Regions from separate parts of the Brevibacillus sp. FIR094 genome, predicted to be linked through region 1. Evidence: a T-box and tRNA genes for the amino acid it is inferred to sense, from the RefSeq annotation. Region 1 holds a T-box; the other holds one or more tRNA genes.
What was found. A T-box is a leader RNA that pairs with one kind of tRNA and senses whether it is charged. The one in region 1 lies ahead of argS (arginine--tRNA ligase), so its partner is inferred to be a tRNA-Arg.
Positions count from the first base shown of each region.

Region 2: it encodes a tRNA-Arg, which carries the amino acid that the T-box ahead of argS (arginine--tRNA ligase) is inferred to sense. The anticodon was not compared.

Region 1 covers NZ_JBEAES010000015.1:19,548-34,962, forward strand. Annotated here, with positions in the region: gene ACQ5DJ_RS15105 (YcdB/YcdC domain-containing protein) at 57-2,288, opposite strand; gene ACQ5DJ_RS15110 (sigma-70 family RNA polymerase sigma factor) at 2,279-2,851, opposite strand; gene ACQ5DJ_RS15115 (hypothetical protein) at 3,049-3,561, shown strand; T-box leader at 3,586-3,850, shown strand; gene argS (arginine--tRNA ligase) at 3,900-5,615, shown strand; gene ACQ5DJ_RS15125 (hypothetical protein) at 5,741-6,103, shown strand; gene ACQ5DJ_RS15130 (thiolase family protein) at 6,186-7,367, opposite strand; gene ACQ5DJ_RS15135 (amino acid ABC transporter ATP-binding protein) at 7,395-8,135, opposite strand; gene ACQ5DJ_RS15140 (amino acid ABC transporter permease) at 8,153-8,818, opposite strand; gene ACQ5DJ_RS15145 (ABC transporter substrate-binding protein) at 8,868-9,686, opposite strand; gene ACQ5DJ_RS15150 (3-oxoacid CoA-transferase subunit B) at 9,730-10,392, opposite strand; gene ACQ5DJ_RS15155 (CoA transferase subunit A) at 10,392-11,057, opposite strand; gene ACQ5DJ_RS15160 (sigma-54 interaction domain-containing protein) at 11,339-12,760, shown strand; gene ACQ5DJ_RS15165 (hypothetical protein) at 13,120-13,521, opposite strand; gene ACQ5DJ_RS15170 (deoxyribonuclease IV) at 13,573-14,415, opposite strand; gene ACQ5DJ_RS15175 (TetR/AcrR family transcriptional regulator) at 14,555-15,148, shown strand; gene ACQ5DJ_RS15180 (MFS transporter) at 15,211-15,415, shown strand, end outside.
Region 2 covers NZ_JBEAES010000057.1:7,936-23,080, forward strand. Annotated here, with positions in the region: gene aceB (malate synthase A) at 25-1,632, shown strand; gene aceA (isocitrate lyase) at 1,660-2,949, shown strand; gene ACQ5DJ_RS28660 (ABC transporter substrate-binding protein) at 3,141-4,238, shown strand; gene ACQ5DJ_RS28665 (alkaline phosphatase family protein) at 4,228-5,061, shown strand; gene ACQ5DJ_RS28670 (ABC transporter permease) at 5,098-5,943, shown strand; gene ACQ5DJ_RS28675 (ABC transporter permease) at 5,940-6,728, shown strand; gene ACQ5DJ_RS28680 (ABC transporter ATP-binding protein) at 6,728-7,747, shown strand; gene ACQ5DJ_RS28685 (DeoR/GlpR family DNA-binding transcription regulator) at 7,731-8,531, shown strand; gene ACQ5DJ_RS28690 (histidinol phosphate phosphatase domain-containing protein) at 8,525-9,556, shown strand; tRNA gene ACQ5DJ_RS28695 (tRNA-Arg) at 9,700-9,776, shown strand; gene ACQ5DJ_RS28700 (hypothetical protein) at 9,900-10,436, shown strand; gene ACQ5DJ_RS28705 (hypothetical protein) at 10,476-10,901, opposite strand; gene ACQ5DJ_RS28710 (hypothetical protein) at 11,108-11,422, opposite strand; gene ACQ5DJ_RS28715 (hypothetical protein) at 11,481-12,716, shown strand; gene ACQ5DJ_RS28720 (RidA family protein) at 12,874-13,281, shown strand; gene ACQ5DJ_RS28725 (NupC/NupG family nucleoside CNT transporter) at 13,422-14,603, shown strand; gene ACQ5DJ_RS28730 (hypothetical protein) at 14,674-14,850, opposite strand; gene ACQ5DJ_RS28735 (hypothetical protein) at 14,944-15,145, shown strand, end outside.

The sequences.
Region 1 (15,415 bases):
AAAAAGGCTATCCCAAAAGCCATCAGGAATGGCTGCGGGATAGCCTTTTTTTCGTTTTAGTCGACGATGATCTTGCCTGTTACTGCATCGATGGTAACCGTTTTATTTGCCAACTCTTCGTTGCTCCATGGCACATACGCCAGTTTTGGTTGGCGTAATGTCTTCCTATCTACATCTTTCATCAAGTAGACCAACTTCAAAGGCATGACGCGTAAAAATTCTTGGACTGCCTTGTCTTTGGAGACGATATTGTCAGATACGGGCAGTTCAACCAAATCGTGCGTCTCACGGAAGTTATGAAACTTCGTCACTTTGCCCGTGGACGGGTCAATCGTCACTGAATAAGCCGCATCCGGATTATCATCGTCCAGGACAGGAATCCCGTCTTTGCTCATAAAATATCGGAATTCCCATTCGCCGGATGACACCGGATTGGCTCCACCTGGCTGTATGACTTGCGCCAATTGTACTTCTGTTACGCCGGGATCGACGTATTTATGCAGGAAGGCGAGTGCAGCCTCTTCCGCCTGTTTACGATTAACTGTCACTGCCGTATTAGAACGCGGTGTTCCCAGCCCGACGACACTGCCTGTTTCTCCAATGACTTCTACGCCGATATACTTGTCATTTTTATCATTCCAGACATATTCCTTGCGGCCATTGCGATCAATCTTATTCTCTCCGTAGGTCGAGTCATCTACCTGTATGCCAAATTCGGCTTGCAACAGTGCTTTTGCCTCCTCCTTGCTGCGAACCTTGACGTATTCCTTCGGGGATTGAAACGCATGTGCTTCCTTCGTATCCAACTGATCGAATGCAAGGCCGTTATCTCCAGTTCCATAGGCAATCTTGCCGCTTGTCGCGTCAATGTGCCACTCCATGCCATCCTCTCGTCCCTTTTGCATGAACGAAACCCCTGGCGTGTACTCCAGGACAGGCCTGCCTTTTTCTACTCTTTCATCTGATCTGGCATCAAGATTCTGCACGTATCGAAGCTTCATATGCTCACTCAGCTCTTGGATGGCGACCTCTTCAGAAACCGCGGTAGACACATCTGGGTACTGCGAAGGGTCGAATGTCTCAGGCTCCTTCCTGAAAAAGCGAAGGAGACCAGATTCATCTGTTGTCATGTGTATCTCATCCGATAGCACTGGCAGTCCGTTATGATAACGCTGGTACACACCTGGCTTGCTCTCATCCTCTAAACGATAGTTCTCGCTATCAGCCCCAAGCAGATTGTTCAGGAACTGTCGCTCTTGCTCCACAGCTTTTGCTCCTTTTGCTTGCTTCCAGCTCGACTCATCCTTTTTATCCTTCTCCTCGATTGAATAGGATTCCAAGGCTTGGCCATTGCCGACGATACGAAGGGAAGCCTGATGCCCCTCCTTATTCACGTTTCCGACCGCTAATGACATGCCATCGCGGTTCTTCTCTTTATCAAAAAGAAGAAGCGACGGATTCAAATCGGGCATGGCAGCTGTCAGCTTGGTGAAAAAAGCTTGTTCGCTCTTGTTCAATCGCCCGAAAAACGAGACTTGCTCTTTCGAATTGATTCGTACAGATAGGATGTCGTACGGAACGGGCTTGCCATTTTCCATTCGTTGATAGCTCACGCTCAGCCAGATGCTTTCTTCCCAAAACTCATTCAAATAGGTATCAGTACCTAGATACTGATAGGACTTGCTCTCTTCCCCCAAGAAACTTTGGAGAAATGCGTTCGCTACACTCTCGGCAGTTTTGGCTGATGGCATTTTTACGGACGTCTCGTCCCAATTCTCTGGGTAAGGATCTGGCCTTTCTCCATTGATTATAAAGCTCTCAATTTGTCCAGTCTGGATATCATAAGCGACACTGGCACGTGCATTGTTACCTTCCAGTAAGGTTATGTCACTGATCCCATGGCTCGTGCTATCCACTCTTATTGTTGTCTTGCTTATGGCTGTGATCGCCTTTTTCAAAGGTAAAATAGCCTCTTCCGGCGACACCTTTACGCTGTTCTGCTTAGCCTCTGTATTTTTTTTATCGGTTGCAGTCGTTGAGACCGCACTCGCTAAATTTTTTCCACTCGGCATCTGTGGAAACCAACCTTGCTGGTGCATGCCTACAGCAGTTACCGCGAAGCAAGCAGCAAGTGATCCAGCCATAAATAATCGGTTTCGATTCTTGTGTTTATTTTGTGCGATCTCACCTCTGATCCGTAATTCCATCTCTTTTGTAAACCTCACGTCTTCTATAGATTCTTGACTCCCACTCCGTACTGCTTCGCGCATTTGCTTATCTATATCCATTCCAATCCCTCCTTTTCACACAATGCTTTAAAATGTTTTCGGGCCCGGGACAATTGGGTTCGTACGGCATCTTCTGAAATATCCAGCACTTGCGCAATCTCTTTTATCGACAAATCTTCATAGTAATGAAGTACCATGACTTTTCGGTACAGTGGTGAGAGCTTCATCACCTGCTCCGCTACCTGTACCTTGCTCATTCGTCCGATGACAGCCGATTCAACATTTGCGGTGTCGACCTTTTCCGGCGGTGCTTCCTCTTTGGAGAGGTATGTAGAAAAAATCTGGCGAAAGGACCACGAACGCAAATATTTGCGGGACTCGTTGATCGCGATTCGGTAAAGCCACGTTTTCACGCTACTCCGATGGCGGAACTGATCCAGACCCCGATACGCCTTCAGGAATACTTCCTGGGTAATGTCTTCCGCGATTCCCCGGTCCTTGACGATCAAGTAGGCGAGCTGCACGATGTTGTCTCCGTACTCGCTCATGAGTCTCGTTAGCTTCTCCTCGTTGGTCAGTTGCAGCGTCCAGTCTGCTTCGCTACTTTTGGCACTTGCATTCACGCGATGTTCACCTCCTTGTTTCGTGTTGATATGTATTTGATCCAGCTGGCTTATTTTTGTGACAAGAATATCCAATTATTTTATCAATCATTCTTTTCCTGCTCCCACTGCTGCACTCCGTTGCGTTGCTTTCATTGTCAGAGCACATTGCTTTTGCTATCATGAGGCTTATTGTAGAGCGAAAGGAACGAGATGACATGGCTGACTTGCAAGCACGTGAAAAAGACAAATTTCTATCCTGTTTAGAGACCATAAAAGAACTATCCAAATCCGAGTTTGAAACCTATTCCATCGTTAAGAATACCGAAACCGGGGAACATTATCTCCACTATTTTTTGTCCCACATTAATTTATCCGAGGGAGGCAGAAGAGACGATTACGATCACTTCCTGCCGATTGAATCCGACGATATTCTAGCGATTATGTTTAGCGAACAGCCGTACCAGTTTCCGGAGAACTGGCGCTCCGCATATTTGCGCAGTGGTAACGACAATCGATTGATCCCGTTCGATCCATCGGAAAATTACGATCTGGACGATGCCGCTGCTGCCGAGCTGGCCATGCTCGAAAAGCTGGAACAGTACAAAGAGCAAATGATGAACGCGGATAACCTCAGCGCGGAAGAAAGGGAAGAGCTGACCAAACAATATTTCGCTGAATTAGATAAGATTTTGCAAAACCGGAACAGTGAGTTGCATCCTGACGGTTAAAACAGCTATAATTCTAGAGAAACAAACGAATCGTTGATGAGGAAAGTACTCCTTGTGCGAGGCTGTAGCGAGTCGGGGACGGTGTGAGCCCGATGCCAAACCATGTGAGGAAGCGCCCCTCGGAGATGCAGCCTGAACATCCTATGCCAGTCATTATGGGCAACAGATCGTGTAGGGCTATGCCGGGACTGCCCGTTACAGCAGGTCAAGCGGTTTTTGCCTTCCAAATTTCATGGAGGGGAAAAACAACAAGAGTGGCACCGCGGGAGTATAACCTCTCGTCTCTTTTTCACAGGAGACGTAGAGGTTTTTTTATTTGAAAGGAGCAGAAATTTAAGATGAGCTACAAACACCAAGTCGCTGAAAAGATTGCCGCTACGCTCTCCTCGATGGGCGTAGACACACTGACCAAAGAAGCCGTTTATGACATGCTGGAAACACCACCAAACCCTGCAATGGGCGATGTGGCCTTCCCTTGCTTCCAATTGGCAAAAGCATTGCGCAAAGCCCCACCGATGATCGCAGCAGAGCTGGCTGGACAGCTCTCCGGTGCACCATTGCGTGAATCACAAGCAGTTGGACCGTATGTGAACCTGTTCCTGGATCAAGAAAATGTGGCTGAGCAAGTAATCGGAACAATCATTACTCAAGGCAGCACATATGGAAGCAGCAATGTCGGTCTAGGACGCAAAGTACCAATCGACCTCTCCTCACCGAATATCGCCAAGCCATTTTCCATGGGTCACCTGCGCTCTACTGTAATCGGGAACGCGATTGCCAACATCATGGAAAAGCAAGGCTACGAGCCAGTGCGCATCAATCACTTGGGTGACTGGGGTACGCAGTTCGGCAAACTGATCGTCGCGTATCGCCTCTGGGGTGACGAAGCAAAGGTAAAAGCAGAACCGATCAAGGAGCTGCTCAGCCTCTACGTTCGCTTCCACGAAGAAGTCGAAAACGATTCTACTCTGGAAGACCAAGGCCGTGAATGGTTCAAAAAGCTCGAGGATGGCGACGAGGAAGCACAGCATCTGTGGAAATGGTTCCGTGATGAGTCCCTCAAGGAATTCATGAAGATCTACGACCTGATGAACGTAGCCTTCGACTCCACACACGGGGAAGCATTCTACAACGACAAAATGGATCGCGTCGTTACGTTGCTCGAGGAAAAAGGTCTCTTGACTGAATCCGACGGCGCAATGGTCGTGAACCTCGATGAATACAACATGCCGCCATGCCTGATCAAAAAATCAGACGGCGCTACCCTATACGCTACACGTGATTTGGCTGCTGCCCTCTTCCGCCACGAATCGTACGATTTTGCAAAAGCACTCTATGTCGTAGGGAACGAGCAACGCCTCCACTTCCAGCAGCTCTATAAAGTGTTGGAAAAAATGGGCTATGCGTGGTCCGCAAATATGCACCACATCCCATTCGGCATGATGCTCAAGGACGGCAAGAAAATGTCCACGCGTAAAGGGAAAGTTGTTCTCTTGGAAGAAGTGTTGGCACAAGCTATTTCTGATGTCCAAAAAGTCATCGAAGAGAAAAACCCTACGCTGTCCAATAAAGAAGAAGTGGCTCGTCAAGTCGGGGTAGGCGCAGTTATTTTCCATGACTTGAAAAACTTCCGCCTGAATGATGTCAACTTCTCCTGGGAAGAGATGCTGACCTTCGAAGGGGAAACAGGACCATACGTGCAATACGCACACGCGCGTGCTTGCTCGCTGCTGCGCAGAGGTGGTTACCAGCCAGCAACGACGGTGAACCTGGCTTCCGGCGCACTCGACAGCAAAGAGGCTTGGGCAGTGATTACCCTCTTGAACGCGTTCCCAGAGGTAATCGAACGTGCTGCCGATAACTTCGATCCGTCGCAAATCGGTAAGTATGTAATCGACCTGGCGCAAACGTTCAACAAGTTCTATGCGAATGTGCGCATCCTGGCTGAGGAAGAAGATGTGAAAGCATCCCGTCTCCAGCTCGTAGCAGCAGTCGTTGCTGTACTAAAGGAAGGTCTGCGTCTGCTCGGTCTGGCTGCTCCAGAAGAAATGTAAGAAAGAAGACGAAAAGCCGGTTGGCTTCCTCTTGTGGGGAAGCGCCGGCTTTTTTGAGTGTCCCGTGTCATCATGATTCATCTGTGGGATAATGAAACGATGGCAGATGAAAGAGGTGAGCAACGATGGGAAGAAGTGTACATTTCGGCAAGACGGATTTTACCTTGCGTCTCACTGGCTTGCATACATTCTTAGCCTTGAAGAGCACGATCACGTTACCCTACCAATCGATCAAGAATGTTCAGGTCGGTTCTTTTGTTCCGCCAAAATGGATGTTGCGACTGCCAGGGACGTCTTTTGCACCTTTGAACATATATGAAGGAAGCTTTCAGCATAAAAATGAATGGTACTTCCTTTCTTTTACCCAGACTGATTCGTTGTTGATTCTAGAAATAGAGGGGCATGTCAAATATCAGCATGTCATTGTGCAGTTGGAAAACCCAACAGAAGTAGCGGCCACATTGCGAAAATACTTACGCGAACAATAAGTCCCCTATTATGCGATCACACTTTCATGGCAAAAAGCCCCGACATATCAACGTCTGGGGCTTTTTCATTTGCATATGAAGTTTACATCGTTAAATTTTCATAGATCACTGACATCCCCATGCCACCTGCCATGCACAGCGTTACCATGCCATACTTCTCGCGACTGCGCATCATTTCGTTCATCAACGTCACTGTCAGTTTAGCACCAGTTGCTCCCACAGGGTGACCCAAGGCAATCGCGCCTCCATTGACATTCACCTTGCTCGTGTCCAGCTCCAAGCATTTGATTACAGACAAAGCCTGAGCGGCAAATGCCTCGTTCAATTCGATGAGTCCAATGTCACCCTGCGTCAATCCAGCTTTCTCCAGTGCTTTTTGCGTGGCGGGAACTGGTCCGATCCCCATCACACCAGGCTCGACTCCTGCGCTGGCAAAAGCCTTTATTTTCATGAGCGGAGTCAAACCCGCTTCCTCCGCCTTTTCACGAGACATCATCAATACAGCGGCTGCGCCGTCGTTCATCGGACACGCATTTCCGGCAGTGATGGTTCCTTCTTTTTGAAAAACACTTTTCAGCTTAGCCAGCTCTTCCAGCTTGATATCATGACGCACGGATTCATCCTGCGCAAATACGCGGGTGCCTTTGCGATCCTTGATTTCAATCGGTACGATCTCACTCTCGAACGTGCCTGCTTCGATTGCTGCTGCTGCCCTTACATGGCTCTCGTAGGCAAAACGATCCTGCTCCTCACGGGAAATACCGTACTGTACAGCCAGCCGTTCTGCGGTCATGCCCATGTGCTCACCGGTCAGCGAGCAGATCAAGCCATCGGACAAGAGGGCGTCCTCCATGGACAAATTGCCGAATTTGCTGCCCCAGCGATTCTTCACGAGGTAGGGAACATTGCTCATGGACTCCACTCCCCCCGCAATCACCACGTCCTCTTGACCTGCTGCTATGGCTAGCGCACCGTTGCCAATCGCCTTCAATCCTGAACCACACGCTTTGATGACGATGTGACCATAGACATTGCGAGGAAATCCCGCCAGCTGCGAGCTGATACGTGCAGCATTGAGTCCTCCCCCATGTACGTACCCATTGCCAAAAATCACTTCATTGACTTGTTCCTTCGGCAAATCAACCTTATTCATCAAGCCTTCCAATACTTGCCGCCCCAGCTCTGTTGCCGGTACGTCACGCAGGCTTTTCCCGAATGCACCCACTGCACTGCGCACACCCGCGACTATAACCACGTCTCTCATGCCACAGCTCCCTTTCGTTTTCTGCCATTACAGTACACGGTTTAAAAATTCTCTCGTGCGCTCTTCTTTCGGATTGTTGAAAATTTCTTGGGGTCTAGCCATCTCGATGATCTTACCTTGATTCATAAACGCAACCCAATCGGCCACTTCTTTGGCGAATCCCATTTCGTGCGTCACAATAATCATCGTCATTCCTTCTTGTGCGAGCTGCTTCATTGTCTCCAGGACTTCGCCTACCAGCTCTGGGTCAAGCGCTGAGGTTGGCTCGTCGAAGAGCATGATCTCAGGCTTCATCGCCAGTGAACGAGCAATTGCCACGCGTTGCTTTTGTCCACCGGAGAGGCTAGACGGGTAGGCGTCCGCTTTTTCAGAAAGACCTACCTTTTGCAGCAGCCGGAGCGCTTCCTGCTTCGTTTCTTCCTTATCCGCTTTCTTAGCAATCAGCGGTGCCTCCATGATGTTTTCCAGTACCGTTTTATGCGGGAACAGATTGAAGTGCTGGAACACCATGCCTACCTTTTGCCGCACTTTGGTCAAGTCATCCTTCTTCGGGTCGATGCTTTTTCCTTCGATATAGATCTCTCCGCCGTCCTTGATCTCCAGAAAATTAATGCATCGAATCAGTGTGCTTTTTCCTGATCCACTGGCACCGATCAAGACGACGACCTCACCCTTTCCGACTTGCAAGGTAACATCCTTGAGAACTTCCACTTTTCCAAAGCTTTTCTTCAAATTTTGCACGCGTATCATTTCTCTTTGCTTTTCCATCGTCTTTCCCCTCCGCTTTACGCCTCTCCTTTTGCCAGACGCTTCTCCATGATGTGGACCACATACGTAAACGCCATGACAATAACCAAGTAATAGAGCGCCACAATCAAAAAGTACGTCATTTCATCAAAGGTTTCCGCAGACAAGCGGCGGGCCAGTGAGAACAACTCATCCATGGCAATGAAAGCGGCCAGAGACGATTCCTTCAAAGACAAAATAAACTGGTTGCCAAGTGGCGGGATCGATCGTTTCATCGCTTGCGGCAAAATGATCCGACGCATAGTCTGACGAGTGGACATGCCCAGAGAAAGCCCTGCCTCCATTTGTCCTTTATCAATCGACTGAATAGAGCCCCGGAAAATCTCTGCGATATAGGCTCCGCTGTGAATCGCCAGAGCAAGCGCTGCCGACCAAAATTGACCCAGGTCAATGACTTTGTAAAAGCCGAAATACAAAACAAAAATTTGCACGACTAACGGCGTACCGCGAATGATCATGATGTACGCATTGGCTATGAAACGTGCAACTGGAAGCTTGGACACCTTTAACAAGGCGACAAACAATCCGATAATCGAGCCTACGATAACAGAAGCGATCGTCAGCTGAAATGTCAACAGCAACGGCTTCCAAAAAAACGGCAATGTCCGGAGAAACTCTTCTGTCAGATGGGCAATACTGGGCACTTGATGCCACCCCTCACTCGTAATGGAATATACTTGTTATACCAACTCACTATTCGGCTTTGCTGATGTCGCGATTAAAATACTTTTCGCTCAATTTGACGTAGGTACCATCTTCCATCATTTGCTTGAGCACTTCGTTGATCTTGTTCAGCAATTCCGTATTCCCTTTGCGCACTGCGATTCCATGCTTGACTTCCGAGAGTGGCTTCCCGCTTTTCTTAAGCTTCAAGCCTTGCCCAATGGCAATCTCCCCTACGACGCTATCAGTAATCACGACATCGTGTTTTCCCTGCTCCAATGCACGCAGAGCCGTTACATCGCTGTCATAGGTTTTGATGTTATCCGTATACTCCCGCGCCATCTTTTCATGTGTAGTACCGAGTGCAACTGCCACTTCTTTGCCTTTTAATCCTTCCAGCGTACTAATAGTCCCATCCGGGCGAACGAACAGTTGACCACCGGACAAATAGTATGGGTCTGCGAAATCAACCTGCTGCTTCCGCTCTTCTGTAATCGCATGGCTGGCAATCGCCGCATCGTAGCGACCTTCCTTTACCCCTGCGATAATACCGGAAAAAGGCGACGTGACTGGCTTTGGCTCAAGACCCAAGCGCTTTGCGATCTCATTGCCTATCTCGACATCAAATCCAGTCAATTGACCATCCTTGAAGTAGCTGAATGGCTGATATTCACCGGAAGCCGCGTATACAAATACGCCTGCCTCTTTTGTCATGGACGATGCATTACCAGCCGTAGCCCCACCCGCTTGACCTCCCGCACTGTTAGTGGAAGCGCCTTGGCTACATCCGCTTACAAGTAGTGACAACGAGAATACGACTCCTGCGATTGTTTTCCATGTTTTTTTCATCTGTTCCATCCCCCAATTCTTTGTGTTCACGCTTACATTTTCATTACTCTACCATTTGTAAATTTTCTGAAATCATCAGAGGTGCTCCGGTATTCGCGATGACGTTTTCCAAGGTGTACGGGTACATGACCTCTGTCAAAAGCAAGCCTCTTTGCGTGACCTCGATAACGGCCCTCTCGGTGATAATGAGATCGACGCAGCCCTTCGCCGTCAGCGGCAATGTGCACTCCCTGCGAATTTTGGGCTCGCCTGCCTGATTGACATGGCTCATGAGCACGATTACTTTCTTGGCATAATAGGCCAGCTCCGCTCCTCCGCCAATTCCATGAACGCGTGAGCCTGGAACAATCCAGTTTGCCAGATCTCCTCGGCGATTCACCTGCAAAGCCCCGATAAACGCTACATCCAGCTTTCTTCTTCGGATCATGCCATACGCGATGGTGCTATCGAAATAAGATGCCCCCGGAACAACGGTAACAGGTGCTCCACCTGCGTTGGAAATATGCTGGTCCTCTTCTCCCTTTAACGGCGTAGGTCCGACTCCCAAGATTCCATTCACCGAGTGAAACATGACTTGCCATTCATGCGGGATAAAATCAGCGACGAGCTCAGGTATCCCAATCCCCAAGTTCACTGCCATTCCAGGAGCGACCTCTTTGGCTGCACGCCACGCAACCATATTTCGCTGATCTATTTCCAACCCCATTAGCTGTTCCCTCCGCCACGAACCACGATATAATCCACAAAAATGCCAGGCGTCACGATTTTTTCCGGGTCCAGCTCTCCTACAGGAACGATCTCCTCCACCTCAGCGATCGTGAAATCTGCGGCCATCGCTACTAGCGGATTCAAATTTCTTGCCGCCTTGTCATAAATGAGATTTCCGTAAGTATCGGCCTGTTTCGCATAGATGATCCCTACCTCCGCTGTAAGGGCAGCTTCAATCTGACAAGTTCTTCCGGCAAAAGCAAATGGCTCTACTCCTTCCATTCGCTCTCCTCTCACATACGCATCTACAACGATTCCCGGAATGCCAACACCTCCTGCCCGAATCTTTTCTGCGAAAATTCCTTGTGGACAAAATGTCACTTCCAGCATCCCGTCCATCATTTGTTGACCTGCTTCGGGATTGGAGCCAATATGTGTGGTTATCAGCCGCCTCACCCGTCCATGACTGATCAGCTTTCCGATTCCGATTTCCGGATACCCCGCATCAATTCCGATGAGTGTCAAGCTTTGCACGCCTTTGTGCAAGATCGCATCAATCAATTGTGCTGGGGAGCCAATCGTGCCGAATCCGCCATACATCAGCCGGGTGCCATCCAGAACATGCTCCACTGCTTGTTCGTGCGTCACCAGTTTTGATAACATCGCATGCATTTCCTTATCTCTTATTCTTGGGTAAATCGCTTACGTCCAAGTATGTAATAGCAACTCTTGTGCCAAGCCTTAAAACAGCAAGAAAACGCATTCAAGCTAAAATCACTTCACTTTCACTGAGTCGAAATAGACTCACCTTTGAATCGAAAAGTAGGAAAAGTCTAACTTCTCGCTTGAATCTATTTCGACTCAAGTATTTTTAATTTCGATTCACTATACAACGATCAATTTGATCTTGTACAATCAGTTGAAAAACCGGGGAGCTACTCAACATGGAAAAAGCTGCGGAGATACTAGCACTGTCTTCTGTTGATCGTTTTATTGACATCCTGAACACACTGGCAGATGGCATATTCATTGCTGATGCACAGGGAACTACTTTATGGTTAAACAATGCGAGTGAAAACCTGTGTGGTCTACCAAAAGCCGAACTCATCGGGCAAAACGTATCTGATCTTGAAGAAATGGGGATTTTCAGTCCTTCAGTCACCCGCTTGGTTTTGGAAACGGGAAAACCGACCACAACCATTCAGCTCGTCAATAATAAGGGGAAATTCCTGGTGACTGGACATATCATCCCGGATGAGGATGGGAGACCGGAGCTGATCGTTTCCCACTCGCGCGATATAACAGAGGCAGCTCGTGCCAGTTCACAGCTGGAAGAGACAGTCGCTTTGCTAAAGCGGTACGGCGAAGAAATTCAGCTCATGAAATGGGAGGCAAACCAAAGCTCCTCCCAAACCTTGATTGGCAACAGCCGTTCCTATCTCGCCCTGCTAGAATTAATGAAAAAAGCAGCCCCTGTCGACACTACCGTGTTTATTACAGGAGAAACAGGTGTAGGAAAAAGCTATCTTGCGGAGCAAATCCACCAATTGAGCGAACGAAGAAGTGGGCCGTTCGTCCACGTCAACTGTAGCGCCATTCCCGAAACCTTGATCGAGTCAGAGCTGTTCGGCTACCACAAAGGGGCATTTACAGGGGCGAGTCACTCAGGGAAAATCGGATTAGTGAAAATGGCGGACAAAGGTACGCTTTTCTTGGATGAAATCAGCGAGCTTCCCTACCACTTGCAATCGAAATTATTGCTGCTTTTGCAAAACAAAACATTTATGCCGATCGGCGGCACCAAAACATACACAGCTGACATCCGTATCATTACGGCAACGAATGCCAACCTTCAAGAGCTCGTGCGGTTGGGCAAATTTAGGCACGACTTATACTATCGCCTTAATATTTTGCCAATCAATGTTCCGCCATTACGGGAGAGAAAGGACGATATTTTCCCTCTACTCCACCACAATTTACAGCGATTCAATAGTAAGCATAACCAGAAACGACGTTTTTCCCCGGAAGCGCTGGATGTTTTGCATCAATACGAATGGCCTGGGAATGTGCGGGAGTTGGAAAATTTGGTAGAGCGGATCGTTATTACGTCCAAGTTGGATGAAATCCAAGTCAGTGATTTGCCAGAAGAACTGCGGAGTATTCGTGAGCTGGAGGAAGGGATTCTTTCACTCGGTTCTCTTTCCCTTACAGAGCGGATGGAGAAAATTGAGATGGAATTTATTCTGCAAGCATTGCGCACGCATAAAACGACTCGCAAAACAGCAGCGGCACTCGGTATAACCCAGTCGTTACTTATGCGTCGGATTAAAAAGTATGGGATTCTGCTGGAATCTGAGGACGAGTGATTGAAAAAAAGCTGAGTCAACATAGTGGAGGAGAAGAAAAAGCGCAGTTCTCTTCGACTCTGACACGCTCGCAAGGAGGATTGACTGTCCGGCTCCACTTAAAAAAGGGGACCGTCGAGCCAAAGCCACCCTACGGGCGGATGTTTCTCAAGGAAGAAGTGTTCGACAAGCGTGGTCCCCTTTTTTAAGTTCCGACTGGGCAGGCGTTGTCAAGGTCTACGAGCCCTGCGCTTTTTCTTCTCACCAGCTTTGTTTGTTCATCGGTACTTTATAAAAAAAACTAGGAAGATCATCTTTATCTTTTCAGATTCGTTCATAAAAAAGGAGCGCTACCTCGCAGCGCTCCTTTCTTTCTTCGATTACTCCTCAATCTTCTTTGCTTTTTTGCCAAACCACGTATTGGCAACCAGCTCGACTACTTGCTTCGGCAAGGATTGTGGTGCTTGTATTTCCGTCCCAGCCTTGTCCACTGTGCGATACAGCAAAGCCTTGTCATCCGCTGGGTCAGACATGGTTTGCAGTGTCCACTCGCCGATTTGTCCGGCGTTTGTCCACTCCTCGATCATTAGCTGATACTCCCCCGGAGCCAGCTCGATGTAATCCTCGTCTGTTACATCTACAATCGCATATCCATCATGCTCGATTTCAGCATCGTATGTATTTCCGTTCGCCCCTTCGTACAGAGCGAGCTCCTCCGGGTTATTCAAGTTTTCTGTAAGATGAGTAAAATCAGCAATCGTCACCTTAATACGCTTTTTCATAGGTACCCCTCCCGTGTTGAACACATCATTTCACACTCTACCACAACATGGTCACCCCTGCCAATTGTCTCTAAGCAGACGAACATGTTTGATTTCTTCGCTATGGCCCCCTTCTGAGCCTCTCGCCGTTTCTAGGACGATAGGAAGTCCTTGCAATTCGGGTGTTTGCAAAAAAGCGGCAATGGCTGCATCACCGATCATTCCTTTTCCGATGGAGGCATGCCGATCTCGAAAGGAACTACTCGGATAAACGGAATCGTTCAGATGAACGGCACGCAAGCTCGTAAAATAATCGAGCTCTCGCATCCGATCGGCTACTTCCCCCCAATCATTTCCTTTCCACAATCCGCTGGCAAATGCATGACACGTATCCAGGCAAAAGCCTACCTTCTGTGGCTCAGCAAGCAATTGTCGAACCTGTATAAGCTCTTCGAGTGTCGTGCCCATGCGGTTGCCTTGTCCCGCATTGTTTTCGATTAACAACTGGGCTTTTCCATTCCAGCCATCCAAAATTTGATTGACCATCTGGATCATGATTTTGTAACCGGTCAGTACATCAGCGCCTTTATACTGACCAAAATGAACGACCACGCCCAACGCTCCACAAGCTTCGGCAATTTCAAAGTCATTTCGTACGGAGCCTACTGTGACGGCGAATAGCTCCTGCTCCTCGACACAAAGATTCACCGGGTATGGCGTATGAGCAATCGACAGCATGCCGTTTTGCTGACAAAAAGCGCGACATCGCTCTGCGTCCCGGGCATCGAATTGCTTGACGCTCAAGCTCCGAGGGTTTTTCGGGAAAAATTGAAATGATAACGCTCCTTCTTTGTATGCAGTTCTCGCCGCCTCCTCATACCCATGACGAATACTGACATGACAACCGATTTGCAAAGTAATCCCGCCCTTCTCTCGCTTCTTATCATTTTTCCCTCTGACCCTTCTTCTCAATCGAGCACTTGCGTTTCCCAGTCAGATCGAATAAACTGAAACTAAACCGAACGTTCAGTCTAGAAGAAGGAGCATTTCTAAAATGTCAAAGCGTCGTCTCGATGGGGAGAAAACCAAACAACATATCGTAGAGAAAGCCACCGAGTTATTTTCTCAGAAAGGCTATTCAGCCACTTCCATTGAGGACATTTGCCAAGCAACAGGAGCGAGTAAGGGCAGCCTCTATTACCACTTCAAAAACAAGGAGCAGTTGTTCCTGTATTTGCTTGAAAAGCAGTACAACGAATGGGTATATCTGTGGCAGGAAAAAGAAAAAGAATTCGAGACATCCATCGATAAACTGTACGGCTTAGCTACTTTTTTCTTGGAGGATTTTTTGTCCCACCCTCTAAAAAAAGCAGGTGAAGAGTTCTCCGGTAGCCAGCTCGCCGATCCAGTCATTTTGGAACAAGTGCTGGAAATTCTCGGCTCCACGTATACCCTCTATACTTCCCTCTTCCAAGAAGGAATCGACCGAGGCGAGTTCGCTCCATGCGATCCCGAAGAAATGGCGATGATACTGGAAGGGCTCATGAACGGAATCATTAACGTAGGTTATCAAATGGAAGACGAGCGTCTTCATGCTCTGCTGAAGAGGAGCATTGACGTTTTGCTGCATGGCATTGTTGCCAAGTAGCATTTTTTTCAACTTTTATTAGACCGGACGTTCGGTATAACTTTTCGGGAGTGAAATGACCTATGAAAGGTCTTTGGGGAAACAAGGTTTTTCTCACCGTCTTTATCACGGATACATTAGAAAATATCGGTATATGGATACGTAACATGGCCTTGCTCTACTATGTGATGGAGACGAGCGGCAACAATCCGACCGCCGTATCGCTCTTGACCGCTATCGAACTTGCGCCTATCTTGGTTTTTTCGATTATTGGTGGGGCATTAGCTG
Region 2 (15,145 bases), on a different contig from region 1:
TGAAGTGAGGGAGGAGGAGCTGTTTTGACGACCGTACCAACGAATCCATATCCGCTGGAGGTGCAGATTTCAGGTGAGATGCACCCCGGTTATCAAGATATCCTGACACCAGAAGCGATTCAGTTCGTGATGAAGCTAGAGCAAAGGTTTGGTGACAGACGAAAACAATTGTTGGATAAACGCGTGGAGCGTCAATTGCAGATCGATGCAGGTCAACTGCCCGATTTTCTACAGGAAACAGCGGACATTCGTAAAGGAGGTTGGACTGTTGCTCCATTGCCCAAAGATTTGCAAGACAGACGGGTGGAGATTACGGGACCTTCGGGTGATCGGAAAATGGTCATCAATGCACTGAACTCAGGTGCTCGGCTTTTCATGGCTGATTTTGAGGACGCGAACTCACCGACCTGGGAGAACACCATACAAGGTCAAATCAACATGAAGGATGCGGTACGCCGCAATATCTCTTACATCAGCCCGGAAGGCAAATCATACACCCTCAATGAAAAGACAGCGGTTTTGATCGTGCGTCCTCGTGGCTGGCATCTTGAAGAAAAACACATCCTCCTTGATCAAAAACCGATCTCCGGCAGCCTGCTTGACTTCGGACTTTACTTTTACCACAACGTAGATGCTCTTATCGCGAATCAGACAGCACCGTATTTCTACTTACCGAAACTGGAGAGCCATTTGGAGGCTCGCCTCTGGAACGACGTCTTCCTTTTTGCGCAGGATGAATTAAATATTCCACGCGGCACGATTCGCGCGACAGTATTGATCGAAACGATTCTCGCAGCTTTTGAAATGGATGAGATTCTGTACGAGCTACGCGAGCATAGTGCAGGGCTGAATTGCGGACGTTGGGATTACATTTTCAGCTATATCAAAAAGCTGCGGAATCAGCCTGATGTCATTACACCGGATCGCGCCCAAGTAACCATGACAGTTCCGTTCATGAAAGCATACACCACGCTGGCCGTGAAGACTTGTCATAAACGGATGGCACCTTGCATTGGCGGAATGGCTGCACAAATTCCGGTGAAAAATGACCCGGTACAAAATGCAGAAGCCATCGCCAAAGTGCGCGCTGACAAAGAGCGGGAAGCGTACGATGGACATGATGGGACGTGGGTTGCTCACCCAGGGCTAGTACCGGTAGCCATGGAAGTGTTCGATCGCTTGATGAGAGAGCCGAACCAAATCTGGTACAAACGTGAAGATGTAGACGTATCTGCTAGTCACCTGCTGGCAGTCCCAGAGGGCACGATTACAGAAGCCGGTGTCCGTACGAACATAAGCGTAGGCATACAGTACATCGAGGCTTGGTTGCGAGGTTCTGGCGCTGTGCCGATCAACAATCTGATGGAGGATGCGGCTACAGCAGAAATTTCGCGGGCACAAGTCTGGCAATGGATGCGTCATCGTCACGGAGTCTTGCAGGATGGTAAAAAGGTGACGGAAGGCTTGGTAAAGCAGTGGCTGAGTGAGGAGCTGCAAGCGATCAAGCAAGCAATTGGCCAGGAGAGGTACGACAACAGTAAGTATCCCATTGCGGGTGATCTGTTCTTGCAATTGGTAACGACAGAAGATTTCGAAGACTTTCTGACGGTACCGGGTTATCGCTATTTGTAAAAAACAAAAAGAGTGGGGGAAATGAAAATGACGAAAGTAAACAAGCAAGAAGCGATTCAACAAGTGGAGCAAAGCTGGCAGGGGGAGCGGTTTCAGGGAATTAACCGTCCGTATACGGCAGAAGATGTCGTTCGTTTGCGCGGCTCTGTACAAATCGAACATACGCTGGCTCGTCTGGGAGCAGAGCGTTTGTGGGGCCTCTTGCATACCGAGCACCATATTAAAGCGTTGGGGGCTTTGACCGGGAATCAAGCGATTCAGCAAGTAAAGGCAGGATTAAAAGCGATTTATTTGAGTGGCTGGCAGGTAGCGGCCGATGCCAATCTGTCTGGTCAGATGTATCCTGATCAAAGCCTCTACCCGGCAAACAGTGTTCCCCAAGTTGTAAAAAGAATTAATCAGGCATTGCAACGGGCTGATCAGATCGATCAATCAGAAGGTGGTACCGAGACGAATTGGTTTGCACCGATCGTAGCAGATGCAGAAGCCGGCTTCGGTGGGCCACTGAACGTTTTCGAATTGATGAAGGGTATGATTGAAGCGGGCGCAGCAGGGGTGCATTTTGAAGACCAGCTGGCTTCCGAGAAAAAATGCGGCCATATGGGTGGGAAGGTATTGATTCCGACGCAAGCAGCCGTCCGTAACCTGATTTCCGCACGATTTGCGGCAGATGTGATGGGGGTTCCAACGATTATCGTGGCACGCACCGATGCCAATGGCGCTTTCCTGATCACTAGCGACATCGACGAGCAGGATAAACCATTCCTGACGGGTGAACGAACAGCAGAAGGCTTCTTCCGTTTGCGTGGTGGATTGGATGCAGCGATTGCTCGTGGACTGGCGTACGCTCCCTATGCAGATTTGATCTGGTGCGAGACTTCTGAGCCGAATTTGGAGGAAGCACGTCGTTTTGCAGAAGCGATCCATGCCAAATACCCGGGTAAGCTGTTAGCGTACAATTGCTCTCCTTCTTTTAACTGGAAAAAGAAGCTGGATGAACAGACCATCGCTCGCTTCCAGGAAGAGATCGGCGAGATGGGCTACAAGTTCCAATTTGTCACACTTGCTGGCTTCCACTCCCTGAATTACGGCATGTTTGAACTGGCGCGCGGCTATCGTGATCGTGGGATGGCTGCCTACTCTGAATTACAGCAAGCTGAATTCGCCAGTGAAGTAAATGGCTATACGGCAACTCGTCATCAGCGTGAAGTCGGAACGGGTTATTTCGATGAGGTTGCGCAAGTTATCTCGGGCGGCAATTCCTCCACGACTGCACTCAGCGGGTCGACGGAAGAGGAGCAATTCGCCCATAATTAAATAGGAAAAGCGAAGGACTAGGTGGTTCTCTGATAATCAGAGGGCCACTTTTTGCGTTCACGTCTATTTTTCATAGAGTCTTAATAGCTTTTTAACAACGCATTTATATCAGTTTCATTTTTGTTGTTTACGATTAGCTTAGGAAAAACAAAGGAATCAAACACAAATAAAAACGAAAAGGGGCCTTAAAGATGAAAGGGAACCAGTTAAGCTGGAAACGAACCGTTGTTGTCATGACATCCGTTTTTCTGCTTGCGGGATGTGCCACTGAAACGAAATCAGGCACTTCTCTGGATACGTCGCAATTGACCCTGGATCAAATCGTGGAAAAAGCAAAGCAGGAGGGCGAAGTCAACTCCGTGGGTATGCCGGACACGTGGGCAAACTGGGGAGAGACTTGGGGCAATCTCGCAAAGCAATACGGCTTGAAGCATACGGACACAGACATGTCGAGCGCAGAAGAATTGGCTAAGTTTGAAGCAGAAAAAGAAGACGCCACAGCAGATATCGGTGACGTAGGCATCGCTTTTGGACCGTTAGCCAAGCAAAAAGGGCTAACGTTGCCATACAAAACCTCTTATTGGAACGACATTCCCGACTGGGCAAAAGATAATGAAGGACATTGGTTGCTGGGTTATACCGGAACACTGGCCTTTATCACTGACAAGACAAAGGTGCAAAATCCTCCCAAGACTTGGGCAGATTTGAAAAACGGCAGCTTCAAGATCGCGATCGGCGATGTTATGAAAGCGAATCAGGCACAGTTTGCTGTACTGGCCGCGGCCTATGCTAATGGAGGAGATGAGAAAAATATTCAGCCCGGCATAGACTTTTTCGCTGAGTTGGCAAAAAACAAGCGGCTCAGTACGAGCGATCCGAGCCTTGCCAATCTAGAAAAGGGTGAGGTCGAAGTCGCTATCTTGTGGGACTTCAACGCGCTCGGGTACCGGGACAAAATCGATAAAAACCGCTTTGATGTCCTGATCCCGGAGGAAGCATCAGTCAGCAGCGGGTACGCAACTGTTATCAATAAGTACGCCAAGCACCCGCACGCGGCCATGCTGGCTCGGGAATACATTCTCTCCGACGCTGGACAGTCCAATCTGGCTCGTGGCTATGCTCGACCGATTCGTGCTAATGCCAAGCTGGATGAATCTGCTAAAGCCATGCTGCTCCCTGATGAAATGTATAAAAACGCACGTCCGGTGGGCGATTTGACTGCTTGGGAAGAGACAACCAAAAAATTGCCGCAGTTATGGCAAGAGCAGGTGTTAATCCATGTGCGCTAGTAAGCTCGCCATGATTGTGCTCGACGGATTGAGATTTGATACAGCCGTCTCGCACATGGGGTACCTACATCACCTGGTCGAGTACGGCATCGCGGCTCGCTTTCAGGTACGATCGGAACTGCCCAGTCTCTCTCGTCCTTTGTACGAGGTTCTTTTAACGGGAACCCCTGTGTGGAAAAACGGAATTTCTAGCAATCAGGCGGTTCGGCTTTCGCACCAGGAGAGTCTCTTTCACCTGACGCGGAAAAATGGGATATCCAACGCTGCTGCCGCTTATTGCTGGGTAAGCGAGCTTTACAACAAGGCCCCGTTCAGTCCGTTTCACGACCGAATCCAATTGAACACCGACAAGCCGATACAACACGGGATGTTCTACTGGGAAGATCACTATCCGGATACACACTTGTTTGCTGACGCCAACTTTTTATTGAATGGATACAATCCAGATTTTCTTTACGTCCACTCCATGAATATCGACGATGACGGACATAAGCATACGGCCGATTCCGCACGATATCGAAATCGCGTTCTGGCGGCAGATTCGATACTGGCAAATGTGCTTCCTGCGTGGATCGATGCGGGTTATCAAATCATCGTAACAGCCGATCATGGGATGACAGCTGATGGAAATCATGGCGGCACTTCTAGCGCTGACCGGGATGTCCCCTTGTTTGTCATCAGCAACCTGGTATCTCCGGGTATTCGCGAGGAGGCAATTCCGCAATTGCAGGTGGCTCCGCTTGCCTGCCATTTGCTTGGCATCTCCCCCTCGAAAGAGATGCAGCCATTGAACGTAGGAGGGCTGAGTAAGACGTCTCCCTAAGGGGGCGTCTTTTCCTCTAAGAAAGGAGCTTTTGCGATGAAACGATTTGTCAGTGTGCTTTGGGTTACGACGATTCCGTTCTTTGCAATGATCGCTCTGTTTCTCCTCGTCCCATTGCTTTCCATGATCGGAGGGAGCTTTCAGGCCGAGGGGGGCGGCGGTTTTACTATTAGTCACTATCGTGAGATTTTTTCAAATCCGTACTACTTGCAGGCTTTTGAGAACAGCGTGCTCATCTCATTCCTGTCTGCTCTCATTGGAATCGTCGTTGCTGTTTTTGCTGCCTATGGGATTACCCGGTTCCCGCAATCTCTGCAACAGCGAATTCTTGTCATTACGAACCTAACCTCCAATTTTGCGGGGATTCCGCTCGCCTTTGCCTTCATTGTCCTGTTGGGAAACAGTGGATTGTTTGTTTTGCTCGCGAAGCAACTGGGCATTGTTTTTAGTCAATCATTTACTCTGTATTCGTGGAGCGGCTTGACGCTTGTTTATATTTATTTTCAACTGCCTCTGGCGGTAATGCTTTTATATCCCCTGTACAACGCTGTTCAGAAACAATGGATGGAAGCGGCAGAGTTGCTTGGGGCCAGTCCTTCGAAGTTTTGGTTGAGAATCGGTTTTCCGGTACTGCTTCCTGGCATCGTTGGCACATTCAGCATTTTGTTTGCCAACGCAATGGGTGCCTATGCTTCTGCCTACGCGCTCACCGGGAGCAACTACAATCTGGTACCCATTCGGATTGGTGCGCTAGTATCTGGCGACATTTTTGCCAGACCCGAGCTGGGTAGCGCACTTGCGGTACTGCTCGGTCTGACGCTTGCCGCTGCCCTGCTCGTGAACGAGTGGCTGACGCGGAAGATTCGGAGGGATTTGTCTTGAAGCGGATTAGTTTGCCATCCTTGTCGTTTACGTTGCTCATGCTGTATTTGTTTTTGCCTGTCGCAGCTACCGTACTTTATTCACTGGCAACTGAGTGGAACAGCACAGTTTTGCCGGAAGGACTCACAGGAAAATGGTTCGCGGAGCTGTATGCTGATCCCCGTTTCTTGCAAGCATTCGGGCGTTCTTTTCTGCTCAGCTTTCTGACGACTGTCGTTGCCGTCGTCATTATTGTTCCTGCTGTATTCTCCATTATCGTCTACGCACCCCGGATGGAGAGGCTGGTTCAGATTTTGGTGATGCTGACCTATGCCGTTCCGGGTGTCATTATGGCTGTCGGATTGATCCGTACTTATTCAGGAAACGGAATTCCAATGGTCATCATCACAGCCGGTGCGTATTTGGTCGGTTTGCTCCCGTATCTGTATCAGGGAACGCGCAACAGTCTGCTTGCCTTGCAGGCACGTTCGTTGATGGAGGCAGCCGAGCTATTGGGTGCGAGTCACTGGCAGGCGTTCGTACGGATTATCGTTCCGAATATCATGTCTGGAATTTTCGTGTCCTCACTCCTGTCGTTCTCCATTTTGTTTGGTGAATTCGTATTGATTAACATCCTGGTGGGAGGAAGATACGAAACCCTGCAGATGTATCTATACGCTAAGCTATCGTCAAGTGGGCATGTCGCCAGCGCGATTACCGTCACTTATTTTGTCCTGATGGCTATCATCACTGGCCTGGTTGTAAAATTCACGCGCCGAAGCTTCGCACGCAAGGAGGTTCCCTGATGAGCTACGTCCAAATCGAACACCTGTCCAAAACCTTTCACGGTCAACACGTGTTGCAGCAACTTGATCTTTCGATTGAAAAAGGTGAGCTGGTTACCTTGCTTGGCCCTAGCGGGTGTGGCAAAAGTACGCTGTTACGCATCCTCAGTGGTTTGACGGCTCCTGATACGGGCATGATCTACATTGACGGCAAAGATGTGACGGACGTGTCGCCAAAAAACAGGCAGATCGGCATGGTGTTCCAATCGTATGCGCTCTTTCCCAATCTTACGGTCAGTCAAAACATTGCCTTTGGCCTGGAAATGAACAAAATCTCGAAAACGGAGATTAGGCTCCGTGTCCAGGAAATGATTGAGCTGGTGGGATTGGTGGGAAAGGAGCAGGCTTACCCGCGTGAATTGTCTGGTGGGCAGCAGCAGCGTGTGGCACTTGCCCGTTCTCTGGTCACTCGGCCAAAAGTGCTTTTGCTCGATGAGCCGCTTAGTGCGCTTGATGCCCAGATTCGTAAAAATTTGCAAAAGCAGTTACGCACGATCCAACGAGAGTTAAACATGACGACTGTGCTGGTTACTCACGATCAGGAAGAAGCAATGGCTGTCAGTGACCGCATCTATATCATGAATGGTGGACGAATCGTTCAGCACGGCAGTCCTCAAGAGATTTACACGCAACCTCGCTCTGAATTTGTCGCTCGCTTCATTGGCAATTACAACGTGCTGACTGCCGAGCAGCTTAGCCAAATCGCGCCTCATTTGTCTCATCCGGCAGTTGAACGTTTTGCAATCCGTCCCGAGACGTTTCGCGAACAGCCTCTGACTGGGGAGGACATCTGCTTGACCGGGAATATCGCTCAAGTAACCATGCTCGGCAACATTTCCCGTTATGAACTGAACGTTGGTGATGTTCCTGTGTTGGTGGACACTCTTCACCTGTCCTTCGAGCAGGAGCAGATAGGCGCAACAAAAACATTGTATTTAGGTCCCAAGGATGTGATTCCGCTTTATGACACTATTGCCTGAAGAACGACAGCAAGTGATACTAGACGAATTGAACCGCCACGGTAAAATTCAGGTGATGAGTCTAGCAAAAAACCTGGCAGTAACACCGGAGACAATACGTCGTGATCTGGACCAATTGGAACAGCAACGTTTGTTAAAACGAGTGTACGGAGGAGCTATCCCTTATCATTTGGTAAAGCGTGAGCCGCACTTTGAAAAGAAACAGGCGATTCAACAGGCGGCAAAAACGAAAATTGGGCAAATCGCAGCAGAACTTTTGTCTGACGGGGATACCATCGCGCTCGATGTCGGGACGACAACACTGGAATTGGCACGTGCGATAAAGGGCCTCAATCAATTAACGATTGTCACGAATTCGCTCCCCGCCGCTTCTTTACTAAACGAGCTGTTGGAAGCGAATCAATTCAACGGTCAGGTCATTATGCTGGGGGGGCTGACCCATCCGGGCCAACAATCGGTTGCCGGGGCGTTTACCTGCGAGCTGCTCTCTCGTTTTCATTTTGATAAAGCGTTTATTTCCTGTGGAGGAATGACGGCTGATGGCTTCACCGACTATGACATGGAAGAAACGCTGTGCTCGACCATGATGGTACAGCGGGCAGAGCAAGTCTATGTATTGGGAGACACAACCAAGATCGGCCAAACGCAATTTTTTCGTATTTGCGGCTGGCAGGATGTCAGCGCGGTTGTTTGTGACCAGCCGATGCCGGATGAATGGATTTCGTCTGGCATTCAAACTACCTGGATAAGCGAACATCCGGGAAGGAGAGACTTCACATGCTAATCGACTATCATCTTCATCTGGAAGAAGGGCCTTTTTCATTGCGTTGGCTCGACCGTACCAATGTGGCCCTCGACCACTTTTATCCGCTTACTGAACCTCGACATACCCGCGCCTGGCTTCTGGACAGTCTTGCGCGATTAAATAATCGCATGTCTCTGGGGTGCTACGACCCGTCCTGGATCGATCTGTATTTACGTGAAGCGTTAAACAAAGGCTTGAAGGAAGTGGGGATTGTCGATCATTTATACCGCTTTCGTGAAGCTCGTCCCTACTTTGAACGGTATCTAGACCTCAGTGATACCGATTTGGGTCGCTTGCAGCGCACTTGGCTTGATCAAGTATGCACCGAGAGCCTCAGCGACTTTTGTGTCGCCATCGAGGCAGCAAAGCAGCGTTGGTCGGCAAGCGGTGTGGAGTTGCGGCTGGGGATCGAAGCGGATTACTTTATCGGCGGCGAAGCAGAATTGGAAAGCTTGTTGGCAGGCGCTTCGTGGGATTATGTGATCGGTTCTGTTCATTTTATGCAAGGATGGGGCTTTGACAATCCCGAGACTCGTCATCTATTTGAGCAGCATGACCTGAAACAGTTATACGCGGACTTTTTCCACACGGTTGAGTCCATGATCAGGAGCAACTTATTTGATTTTGTTGCCCATCTGGACAATCTGAAAGTGTTCTCCTATCGCCCTGAGGAATCAGAGATAGTTCCCTATTACCACCGGATCGCAACTGCTTTGAGAGAAACGGATACAGCGACCGAAATCAATGCAGGCCTGTACTACCGCTATCCCGTTAAGGAAATGTGCCCCAGCCCCGCTTTCCTCGACGTTCTGGTGGCGCATGGTGTTCCACTGACACTCTCGTCCGACGCGCACTTTCCCGACGATATTGGGAGATACGTGGCGGAGAATCTGGAAGTTCTTCGTTCAAAAGAGGTAACGGAGATTGCCACTTTTTCCGGTCGTCAACGGATCATGAAGCTAATTCTTTTTGAATCAGTTATTCCAGACGAGGGCTGCTTGTGAAAAGCAGCATGTTTTGAGCAAAATATTTTTTAAAATGCAAAGAACCTTGGAATGCCAAGGTTTTTTTGTTATCTTCCACATTCGACTTGTATTTGCCGAAAAATGGATATACACATATAATAAGAAAGTAGGTGATCATACTTGTCCCCGTAGCTCAGCAGGATAGAGCAACGGTTTCCTAAACTGTAGGTCGGAGGTTCGAATCCTCTCGGGGACGCCATCGAAGAAAAAACCTTGGGGCATCAAGGTTTTTTCTTTTTTTTGTTGAGATGTGTAGCATGCCTGAAATGTATAGCGTCTATCCAATGACGAACGAAATAAGGGGGGATTTCCTTTGAAAAATGTGATTGTAGGATGTATGGCTATGGTCTTGGCGGTTTACTTAAGCGGATGCAGCTCAGATGCGGTCGTACAAAAGCAGACTGCCGCGCCACCTGCAAAAGAAGTAACGAACGCTGGCACAGAACAGGAACAAAAACAATCGGTCGACAACTCTTCAACCTATAACCAAATCGCAAGCTATATGGAAGAAGAGAGCAAGAAAGCTTTCTCCCCCTACTATGAACTGCTGGAGTTTACCTTATCGGACTATGAAGAGAAATCAGGGGACGGAAAAGTAGAAGCGACATTCGCGTATCAAGTGAAATACAAAAACTTTGAGAAAGACCCTGACACCGTAGAATACATCAAAGTCGCAAAAGAAAAGAACGATCCCAACTACCAACAGCTGTATGATGAATATTTGCAGCCCAAGGACATGAATTTTCAATTGAAGGCTATCGTTGAAGGTGCAGACTCCATAACGCTTTACACCAACGTGAGTCCAAAAGGAATTCAATGGGAGAAGGTAGTTATGTCTGATTTCATCCTGCAGAAATAGGATAGCGACTTGACCGCAGGACCGCGTGGTTACGCGGTCTTATTCATTTTTCTCACACCAGTACTCGTACTCATTGTCGATCCAATCTTTGATATGTTCGTAATTCTCCCAAGTATCTTCGACGTGATACACACTCGGTTCACAATCAAACGCTTCTAGATAATGATAGCGATACTCTCCAGTATCGAAATCGAAGTAAAACATCGCGAACTGGTTCCCTTCTTCATTCAGCATGTCTTTAGCAAATACTCCACCCGTCTTCTCATAGACCTCAGGACCAGTCATCTTCCTTTGTTTAAAATCAGCGATGAGGTTTTCGAAACTCTTTTGAAAATCCTCGCTAATCATATCCTTTTCAATCAACCAGCCTATGAAAAACCCTGTATGTACATATGCCTGTTTTTGAGGAAGATCCTCCTCAAAGTTTTCGTAATGATATTTCGCTTTATCGTAAACCGTTGTCACTAGCAAATCCTCTCTTTCTAGGTTCCTATTTTCCAAAAATTATACAGGATAGATTTCATGGTAAAAAGTCAAAAAAGGATGAAGTAGGAAGGAGAGGAATTTTGTAGCGTTAATACGATGTGCAGTGGTAGTATTTAACTGTTATTTAGAGAGAGAACCATTGGTTGGTTCATAGAGGGGTCATATTTCATGCGGAAATTGCTTGCCTATTTTATTAGCACTGTAATGATTAGTCTAGTAATCCTTCCTGTAGAGCCTGCGTCATCTAGAGGCTCAAGTTCATCTAGCTCCAGTAGTTCAGGCAGAAGCTCAGGTTCGTCTAGCACCAGCTCATATTCGTCCGGCAAAAGTTCAGGCTCATCGAGTACCAGCTCATATTCGTCCGGCAGAAGTTCAGGCTCATCGAGTACCAGGTCATCCTCATCTAGCAAAAGCTCGTACTCTTCAGGAAAAAGCTCAGGCTCAACCAGCAAAAGTTCAAGCTCCACGATAAAAAGCGCAAAACCATCAAGTGGTTTCAAATCATCCAAGCCAGTTAAATTCAAAAAGCATGACGATGACGACGATGATGAAGAAAACGTGGAAGAAGATTCAAGCCAAGAAGAGGAGACGAGCGAAGAAGCTGCTGCGGAAGAGGAAAGAATCAAGCGGTCCGAACTCTTAATCCAAATCGATAGCGGTATTGGACCATACCATTTACAACCGAATCAATATTATCAAACGACCATTTGGGGTGACCCAACTCATAATGGCCCCCTATACTTTACCGTACATAATAACGGACAGTTAGAAGAGATAGATGAGAGTGAGATAAATGGGGCAACAGTCTTTAACATCCCATACAATTTCGATCCCACACCATTTGAAAAAGAGTTTTATCTTAATAGCCTGCCAACCAATCAAATCTATGTGGCATCCTTTCAATATCAGGATATTTACATGTTTTTAGACCCGGATGGTATCATTCATTGGCTCCCTAAATATGAAGCCTTAGAGAAAAACCTCCCCATCATAGAAGCAAAAGAGGTACTGCTTTCAGAGCAAACACTGGAAATGCACAGCAACGAAATGGCCTTGCATAATTTCCCGAAAAACAAAGTCTATCGGAAGAGTATCAATAGGATTCCGAGGTATTTTCTTTTTAACAATGAAGAAAATATTCAGTTAGTAGGGAAAAATGAAAGTAAGAACTATGAAGTTTTGGAATATGACCAAATGATTGATCCGACTTCTCCTGATCTTATGGAAGATATAAAAGAAAAAATCCAAGACTCAGGTGTCCCGACAGGATACATATATCAGATGACAGTGAACAATGCCCCGCGACATTTTATCTATTATGGAAGCCGTTCCGTAGGGTTTGTAAAGAACCTGTCGTCTGTTAAAGAAAACTATAAGGTTCGTGATTTCGAACAAGTTGTCCAAAAGATGCGGGAAGAAAAACAAGCGGAAGAGAAAAGGCAAACGACCTGGAAGCTGTATTTGATTACAGCGGGCACGATTATGCTCGGGATTTTTCCTTTATCTTATTGGTTTATGAATAGAAAAAGAAAGAAGAAGAAGCAACCTCCAAACAAGATCATTACGAAAAATACGAAAAGTACGAGAAAGAAAAAGAATGTAAAGCCTGTAAAGCCTGTAAAGCCAGAAAGAACACCGATTCAACAGCCCCTACCCAAAAAGAAAGAAATAAGAATAGAAGAAAAAAAGAAGAATGACGGCGGACTGTTTCAGCAATTTGAAGCCGCAAACAAAAAAGAACAGCCAAAAAGCTCTGGAAGCGCGCTATTTGATCAATTTAATTCCTCAAAATAGAGACTATTAAAAAGCAAAGCCCGTCCTCACCTAGCTGGAGACGGGTTATTCATCATGAGGATTTCCTCTGTTTCTTTGTGAACTCGGAGAATGGTCAGAATTTTTCGGGTATGATAGAATGGTTTACCAACAAATGTGAATGGAGGGAGCATGTCGGATGCAAAATGATAAGCGAATCAAATTCATCAACCCTGAAACAATGCCACCTACGTTTGGCTACACCCATGCGGTGGAGGTTCGGAACGCACGGACGATTTATGTATCGGGTCAGGTGGCTCTCAACAGGGAAGGCCAACTGGTCGGCACAGGCGATTTAGCCGCACAGACAAAACAAGTTTTCGAAAATATCCAATTCGCGCTAGAAGCGTCAGGAGTCAGCTTTGACCATGTGGTGAAATTGACTTTTTTCGTGACTGACATCTCCAAGATGCACATTGTCCGTGAGATTCGAGATCAGTACGTGAATACAGAAACCCCGCCAGCGAGCTCTGCCGTTGAAGTGAGCAAGCTCATCAGGGACGAGCTGTTGATTGAGATTGAGGCCATCGCCGTTGCAGATATATAGTTGTCTCATCCCCCTTCTGTTCGATTATTCATCGTTCAGGAGGGTTTTTTTGTGCTCTTTTGGGAAGATTATGGAGCGAGATAAGCGGATCGACAATGGTACGTGTCGGCTCTAAATCTTTTGCTATTGGAGTTGGTTGCATGCATTATATCATCGCAGGAATAGGTTTGATTACGGTATTTTTGCTTGCTTGGTTGGCAAGTAGTAATAAAAAGCGCATTCGGTATCGCCCTATCCTCATCATGATTCTGATTCAGATCGTATTTGGATTGCTGCTGTTGCGAACCAGTATTGGACTCATTTTAATATCAGGCATTGCCAGCAGCTTTTCTGTACTCCTGGAGTATGCTTACGAGGGGATCAATTTTGTTTTCGGTGGCATTGCGAATCCGGGTGCGTCGCCGTTTTTCTTGCAAGTTTTGCTCCCGATTGTGTTCGTATCCGCACTGATAGGCATTCTGCAATACACGAGGATCCTCCCTTTATTTATTCATTATGTAGGACTCGTATTGAGCAAAGTGAATGGAATGGGAAAATTGGAGTCGTATAATGCGATTGCTTCGGCGATCGTCGGGCAGTCTGAAGTGTTTATTACCGTGAAAAAACAGCTCAGTGCCATACCTGAAAACAGGTTGTACACGCTGTGCGCCTCTGCGATGTCAACCGTGTCTATGTCGATTGTGGGTTCCTTCATGACCATGCTCAAACCGGAGTATGTAGTAGCTGCGTTGGTGCTCAACTTATTTGGTGGTTTTATCATTGCTTCTATTATTAATCCGTATGAAGTGAAGCCGGAAGATGATTTGCTCGATCAAGAAAAAGAAGAGAAACAGGCCTTCTTTGAAATGCTTGGGGAGTACATTCTGGATGGATTTAAAGTAGCCGTGGTTGTTGCCGCGATGTTGCTCGGATTTATTGCAATCATTGCGATGGTGAACGGGTTATTCAGTGCGGTGTTCAGTATTTCGTTCCAAGCGTTGTTAGGGTACGTCTTTGCACCCCTCGCCTTTCTTATGGGGATTCCTTGGCATGAAGCTGTACAAGCAGGAAGTATCATGGCCACCAAAATTGTGGCGAACGAGTTCGTCGCCATCCTCGATTTTACGAAGATTCAAGGTCAGTTGAGCGAAAGAACGGTCGCCATCGTGTCTGTGTTTTTGATTTCGTTTGCGAACTTTGGCTCCATCGGGACAATTGTTGGCGCGGTAAAAGGCTTGAATGAAAGGCAAGGAAATGTCGTCGCCCGGTTTGGACTGAAGCTGTTGTATGGGGCAACACTCGTCAGTATTTTGTCAGGAATTATCATCAGCATTGTGGTGTGAAGGGGACCCTTTCGGGGGTCTTTTTTTGTTAGATGTGGTTTCGTAACTAAATGAAGGGGAGCTGCGTCTATCAAGTGAGATATTCGTCTTTGTTTCTCGGATCGTATCCTTCATCAAAGGAATGAGAATCACGGTTGTTACGTTCTATGAGGACTCTCTGCTTCCGATGCTTGGCAATCCAATCGATGATGGCTCCAATCAGCAAGAGACCTCCGAAAATAAGTAAGACGAGTAACCAGAGTGGCATTCATACAACACCTCACTTTTACTAAAAGATACGTCTTACCAGTGACGAAGTTGCGATGAGACCATTCAAGAGGAGATAAGGGAGTGAAGTCGGTTGAGAAAATGGGTGTGTATAACCGTAGTGGCAGGTTTGATTGTGGGAGGCTGTTCACCTGATACGAGCGTATCAACAGATTCTAAACAACAACCTGTTACCGAGCAGAAGCAAGAGGCGGGAAATAGCGGGGGTGACCAAAAGCAAGAGAAGCAAACCGCTACCGTGCGTCAAATTAATCTGGATGGGCAATTTTTGCAGA